Methylobacterium mesophilicum SR1.6/6: one gene and its partner. The protein of the gene in region 1 interacts with the protein of each later gene in a pairwise test. Links are inferred from orthologs where the notes say so. Each region holds a gene or a part of one and is shown on either strand. Other genes may lie near its edges.

Region 1 (3,142 bases):
TTCGCCAACTCACCCTTCACCGACGGCCGGCCTAACGGGTTCCTGTCGCGCCGCTCCGAGATCTGGCGCGACACCGACGGCGACCGCACCGGGATGCTGCCCTTCGCGTTCGAGGCCGGGTTCGGCTACGAGGCCTATGTCGACTGGCTGCTCGACATGCCAATGTACTTCGTGAAGCGCGGCGACACCTATCACGACGTCTCGGGCGCCTCATTCCGCGACCTCATGGCCGGCAAGCTACCGCAGCTCCCGGGCGAGTACGCGACCGTGTCTGACTGGGCCAATCACGCCTCCACGGCCTTCCCGGAGGTGCGCCTGAAGCGCTTCCTGGAGATGCGTGGCTCGGATGTCGGCGATCCCGGCATGATCGCCGCTCAGGCTGCCTTCTGGACCGGGCTGCTCTACGACGAATCGGCCCTCGATGCCGCCCTCGACCTGGTGAAGGGCTGGAGCCCGGCGAACCGCGAGGCCGCGCGGGCGACCGCCCCGCGGCTCGGGCTCGCGACTCCGGTGGCGAACACGACCCTCGGCGCCGTCGCCGCCGAGGCCCTGGCCATCGCGCGGTCGGGCCTGCGGGCGCGCGGGCGCCGCGATGCCGAGGGGCGCGACGAGACGGTCTACCTCCAGTCCCTCGAAGCGATCGTCGCCGCCGGACGGACGCGGGCCGAGGATCTGCTCGCCGACTACGAGGGCCGCTGGGGCTCCTGCGTCCGCGCCGCCTTCTCGGAATGCGTGTTCTGACCGACGCCTGATCGGTTTGCCGTCCCGGCAGCGAATCTCCTACGCCGCATGCTATTGGAACGTTCCGAATCGCTTGCACGTCCGGAAGACACGACCCATGGCCCGCATCCCCGCCGCCATCCTGGCCGGCCTGACAGGCCTCGTCCTGAACACTGAGACCCCTTTGGCCGCCGATCCGCCGTACTACGGTCCTTCGGCGCGCGGGTCCGTCGGCGCACCGCTGCATCAGGGGCGGGGTGCGGTCGGGTTCGTCCCGGGACGGCCGCGTTACAGCTATTATGGCGAGTACCAGTACCCGGTGCCGTTCGGGTACGGATACGCCTATGCGCCGGTCGTGCGACCGGGCTTCGAGTACGGCTATAATGGCCCGCGCTACATCTGGTCGGCACCCGATTGGTATTATGGCCCGGCCTTCGGCTATTCCGTGTGGTGAGCTGGCCACCGCCGAGCCCGCGTCGAAGGCGGCCGGGGCTCTCGGACCGGCGCGCGAGAGGTTCTGGTGGCCGACGATCCTGACAGCGTCGATCTCGACCTCAGCGGCCTCAAATGTCCTCTCCCCGTCCTGCGCGCCCGCAAGGCCCTGCGGCGCCTTCCGGCCGGCCGGACCCTCGTGGTCACCTGCACGGATCCGATGGCGATGATCGACATCCCGAACCTCGTGCGCGAGGAGGGCGCCCGGCTCGACGGGGCGGAGCGGTCCGGCGATCGCCTGCGCTTCCGCATCACCGCCTCCGCGAAGCCGCCGCATTCCTGAACGATCCCGGAGGCTCGCGAAGGTGAGGTGGGAACGGCATGGCACCACGGATCGGGGGCGTGCGCCTCGTGCACGAAGGCTGGGCGCGCTATCTCGTGGCCGAGGTGATGCAGAATGACGGCACCCGCATGTCGCGGGAGATCGAGGATCATGGCCGTGCGGTGGCGGTGCTCCCCTACGATCCGGACCGGCGCGTTGCCACCCTCGTCTCGCAGTTCCGCGCGCCGGTCCTCTATGCGGGCGGGCCGCCGAGCCATGTCGAGGTCCCGGCAGGGCTTCTGGATGAGGGCGCGCCCGAGGACGAGGCGCGGCGCGAGGCGATGGAAGAGACGGGCCTGCGCCTGACCCGGCTCGAATTCGTCGTCAGCGCCTGGTCGATGCCGGGCATCTCCACCGAGCGGATGGACCTGTTCCTTGCCGCGTACGGCGCGGCCGACCGCACTGGTATGGGCGGCGGCTTGGCGGCGGAGGGCGAGGCCGTCGCCGTGCACGAGATCCCGCTGCCGGAACTCGCCGCCATGAGCCGACGGGGCGCGCTCACCGACATGAAGTCGCTGACCTTGCTGTTCGCGCTGCAGTTGCGGCGGCCCGACCTATTCGCCGACAGGGGCTGAGGCTACCCGCCCCAGCGCGCCACGCGATCACGGGCCACGATGCCGACGAACCGCCAGGACTTGATGAAGTAGCGGCGGAACAGCCGGCGCGGCGCCTGCAGGAAGCGGAAGACCCATTCGAGCCCGAGCCGCTGCAGCACGCCCGGTGCGCGGGACATGCATCCCGCTGCCACGTTCAGTGCGTCGCCGACGCAGAACACCACCGGATCGCCGAGGTGGGCCCGATGCCGGTCGACCCAGATCTCGGACTTGGGAGCGCCGACCGCCATGACCAGCAGCGTTGTGTTGTGCGCGCGGATCCGCTCGATCAAGGCGTGGCTGTAATCCGGATCGGCCTCGAACCCGAAGGGCGGCACCACGCTGGTCACCGACCCGGCCGGCAGCCCGCCGGCCTGGAGGCGGACGCTCAAGGCGTCCGCCGCATCCTGCCGGGAGGCGACGAAGAAGATCCGTCCCGCGAAGTCGGGCGGGTCGGCGAGGATGCAGGCCAGGAGATCGTGGCCGGTCACCCGATGGACCGGCCGGTGGGACGCCCGGCGGGCCAACCAGACCAGGGGCATCCCGTCGAGGGTGCGCGCTGCCGCACGGGCATAGGCGCCGCGGAAATCGGCGTTCTCGCCGAGCTGGACGATGTGATCGACGTTGGCCGTCACGATCATGCGGGGTCCGTCGCCGGACCCGGCCGCCACCGCGGCTACCACCGTGGCGGCGTCTGCGGTCTGGAACCGCAGGCCGAACAGCTCGACGGTCGCGCTCGCCTCCGCGGAGCCGGAGGCGAGGGGGAGTGGCATGGGCAATCGCACGGTACACACCTCCCGACCGAGCGTTTCCCCCGCATCCAGGCCGAAGCCGAAGTTCCCGAGATCACGCATCGGCGGCCCAGAAGCTGGCGGCCGGTCGCGTGGCGGCGCGCCGCGTGCGGCGGCGGTCCCGGTCGGCACCCAGCACCAGGGCGATGGCGCCACCCAGCAGCAGGCCCAGCACGAGTGCCAGCGGCAGGACGATCTTCGGCGACGGCGGGAAGGTCCGCTGG
Region 2 (3,095 bases), 1.4 Mb from region 1 along the record:
CTCCCCGCGTCAAGGCGCGGGGCCCGGCTGCGTCAGGCTGCCTCTTCGCGCTTGCCGAGGCGCTTGTCGAGGTACGTGTCCACCGTCTGGGTCAGTTCCTCGACCTTGCCGTCGAAGAAGTGGTTCGCCCCCTCGACCATCTGATGCTCGATGATGACGCCCTTCTGCGTCTTCACCTTCTCGATCACCGGCATGACCTCGCGGGCGGGCGCGACTCGGTCCTCGGAGCCGTGCACGAACAGGCCGGAGGAGGGGCACGGGGCCAGGAAGGTGAAGTCGTAGCGATTCGCCATGGCGGCGATGGAGATGAAGCCCTCGATCTCGGGACGGCGCATCAGGAGCTGCATGCCGATCCACGAACCGAAGGAGACGCCCGCGATCCAGCAGGACTTCGCCTCCGGATTGACCGACTGCACCCAGTCGAGCGCCGCGGCGGCGTCGGACAACTCGCCCGAGCCGTGGTCGAACGACCCCTGGCTGCGCCCGACCCCGCGGAAATTGAAGCGCAGGGCTGCAAAGCCGCGATTGGCGAAGGTGTAAAAAAGATTGTACACGATTTGATTGTTCATCGTGCCCCCGAATTGCGGGTGGGGGTGCAGGATGATGGCGATCGGCGCGCCGCGCTTCTTGGGGGCTTGGTAACGGCCTTCCAGGCGGCCGGCCGGGCCGGTGAAGATGACTTCGGGCATCGCTCGTCTCTCACTCCGGAGTTCGTCCGCCGGACGATCGATACGGCGGCGCAGCAGCCTTGACTCGTCGCGCCCGCACCATAAAAGCACTCTTAGAACAGTTCTAGGCGATTAGAACTGTTCTAAAGAAGGCGGCCGATACGTCTCGTTGGCTGCCGCGCCGGCCGCGCCCGGTCGGCGGGATCTCATTCTCTCGGCGCGCCTTAGCACGGCGAGCCGGTGCGCGGGCAAGGAATTGTGACGCGCCGCAGCAAAGGGCTTAACGGAACGCGGATGAGCCGGGCACGCGCCTACCTCGACTACAATGCGACTGCGCCGGTCCGGCCGGCTGTCGCCGAGGCAGTGGCGCGCGCCCTGATGCTCCCCGGCAATCCGTCCTCGATCCATCAGGAGGGTCGCGCCGCCCGGGCCGCGCTGGAGGCCGCCCGCAGCGACGTCGCGGCCCTCGTCACCGCGCGGCCGGAGCAGGTGGTCTTCACCAGCGGCGGGACCGAGGCGGCGAACGCGGCCCTGTCCGGGGCCTTGCGCCGCCGCGGCGTGCCGGTTCCGACGCGGCTGCTTCACGCGGCGACGGAGCACCCGTGCGTCGCGTCCGGCCACCGGTTCCCCGAAGCGGCCGTCGAGGAAGTGCCGGTCACCGCCGACGGTGTGATCGACCTCGGCGCCCTGGAGGCGCGTCTTGCCGCCCTGGCCCACGAGACCCTGCTTGTCTCCGTGCACGCCGCCAACAACGAGACCGGCGCGGTCCAGCCGCTGGCGCAGATCGGGGCCTTGGCGCGGTCGCACGGGCGGACGCTCGTCCACAGCGATGCGGTCCAGGCAGCCGGCAAGATCCCCCTCGACATGGCTGCGCTCGGCCTCGACGCGCTCACCCTGTCGGGCCACAAGTTCGCGGCGCCGAAGGGCGTCGGCGCACTGGTGCTCGCGGAGGGCGTCGCGCTGGAGAGCGCCTTCCTGCGCGGCGGCGGCCAGGAGCGCCGGCAGCGCTGCGGCACGGAGTGCCTGCCGGCGATCGTCGGGATGGGCGAGGCCGCGCGGATCGCCCGCGAGGCCCTCGGGCAGGAGGCCGCGCGCCTGTCGGACCTGCGCGACCGGATCGAGGCCGGCGTGCGGGCGCTCGCGCCCGACGCGGTGGTGTTCGCCGCCGGGGCGCCGCGCCTGCCCAACACCCTGAGCTTCTCGGTCCCGGGCCTCGACGCGCCCGCGGCCCTGATCGCCCTCGACCTCGCCGGCGTGGCGGTGTCGTCGGGCTCGGCCTGCTCGTCGGGCAAGGTCGCGCGCTCGGCGACGCTGGCCGCCATGGGCGTGGATGCGGATCTCGCCGGGGGGGCGCTGCGCGTCAGCCTCGGCTGGAACACGGTGGACGAGGAGGTGGCATGCTTCCTCGACGCCTTCGAACGGGCCTTGCAGCCCCTATATAGACGGCGAGGACAGGCGGCCTGAGCGCCGCAGCCCCCGCTTTCCGACAGACGCTTCCCGGTCCTTGACGCCGGAGATGCCTAGGAGACGCTGATGCCTGCTGTGCAGGAAACCATCGACCGGGTCCGCTCGATCGACCTCGACCAGTACAAGTACGGGTTCGAGACGACGATCGAGATGGAGAAGTCCGAGAAGGGCATCTCCGAGGACGTCGTCCGCTTCATCTCCGCCAAGAAGAACGAGCCCGCGTGGCTTCTGGAGTGGCGCCTCGACGCCTACCGGCGCTGGCTGACCATGAAGGAGCCGGAATGGGCCCGCGTCTCCTACGACAAGGTCGACTACAACGACATCTACTACTACGCCGCCCCGAAGCGGCAGGGGCCGGAATCGCTCGACGAGATCGATCCCGAGATCCTGAAGACCTACGAGAAGCTCGGCATCCCGCTGCGTGAGGTCGAGGTGCTGGAGGGCATCGCGCCGGAGCGCCGCGTCGCGGTCGACGCGGTGTTCGACTCGGTCTCGGTGGCCACGACCTTCAAGAAGGAGCTGGAGAAGGCCGGCGTGATCTTCATGCCGATCTCCGAGGCCGTGCGCGAGCATCCCGAGCTGGTGCAGAAGTACCTCGGCTCGGTCGTGCCGGTGACCGACAACTTCTTCGCGACGCTGAACTCGGCCGTCTTCTCCGACGGGTCGTTCGTCTACATCCCGCCGGGCGTGCGCTGCCCGATGGAGCTGTCCACCTATTTCCGCATCAACGAGCGCGACACCGGCCAGTTCGAGCGCACGTTGATCATCGCCGACAAGGGCTCCTACGTCTCGTACCTGGAGGGCTGCACCGCCCCGAAGCGCGACGACAACCAGCTCCACGCCGCGGTGGTCGAGCTGGTCGCCCTGGACGATGCCGAGATCAAGTACTCGACGGTCCAGAATTGGTACCCGGGCGACAACGACGGCAAGGGCGGCATCTACAACTTCGTCACGAAGCGC

Evidence for each region.
Region 2: the proteins of MMSR116_RS12575 (region 1) and MMSR116_RS19150 interact in binary tests that used the Escherichia coli proteins (3 or more experiments, as listed by UniProt). The link is inferred for Methylobacterium mesophilicum SR1.6/6 from one-to-one orthologs.

The regions. Positions count from the first base shown.
Region 1 is NZ_CP043538.1:2,638,569-2,641,710, reverse strand. Bases 39-2,867 are described here. They hold MMSR116_RS12575 (sulfurtransferase TusA family protein), read left to right. Parts: upstream 39-1,240; coding sequence 1,241-1,495; downstream 1,496-2,867. Other genes in these bases: MMSR116_RS12565 (WecB/TagA/CpsF family glycosyltransferase), read right to left, coding at 2,112-2,867; MMSR116_RS12570 (NUDIX domain-containing protein), read left to right, coding at 1,534-2,109; MMSR116_RS12580 (hypothetical protein), read left to right, coding at 839-1,174; MMSR116_RS12585 (glutamate--cysteine ligase), read left to right, coding at 39-741. In the rest of the region: more of MMSR116_RS12585, read left to right, coding at 1-38; more of MMSR116_RS12565, read right to left, coding at 2,868-2,900; MMSR116_RS12560 (GumC family protein), read right to left, coding at 2,974-3,142. UniProt on the Escherichia coli protein: Sulfur carrier protein involved in sulfur trafficking in the cell. Part of a sulfur-relay system required for 2-thiolation during synthesis of 2-thiouridine of the modified wobble base 5-methylaminomethyl-2-thiouridine (mnm(5)s(2)U) in tRNA.
Region 2 is NZ_CP043538.1:3,992,932-3,996,026, forward strand. The notes cover bases 266-3,047. They hold MMSR116_RS19150 (cysteine desulfurase family protein), read left to right. Parts: upstream 266-962; coding sequence 963-2,132; downstream 2,133-3,047. Other genes in these bases: MMSR116_RS19145 (alpha/beta hydrolase), read right to left, coding at 266-689; sufB (Fe-S cluster assembly protein SufB), read left to right, coding at 2,202-3,047. Also shown: more of MMSR116_RS19145, read right to left, coding at 33-265; more of sufB, read left to right, coding at 3,048-3,095. UniProt on the Escherichia coli protein: Master enzyme that delivers sulfur to a number of partners involved in Fe-S cluster assembly, tRNA modification or cofactor biosynthesis. Catalyzes the removal of elemental sulfur from cysteine to produce alanine.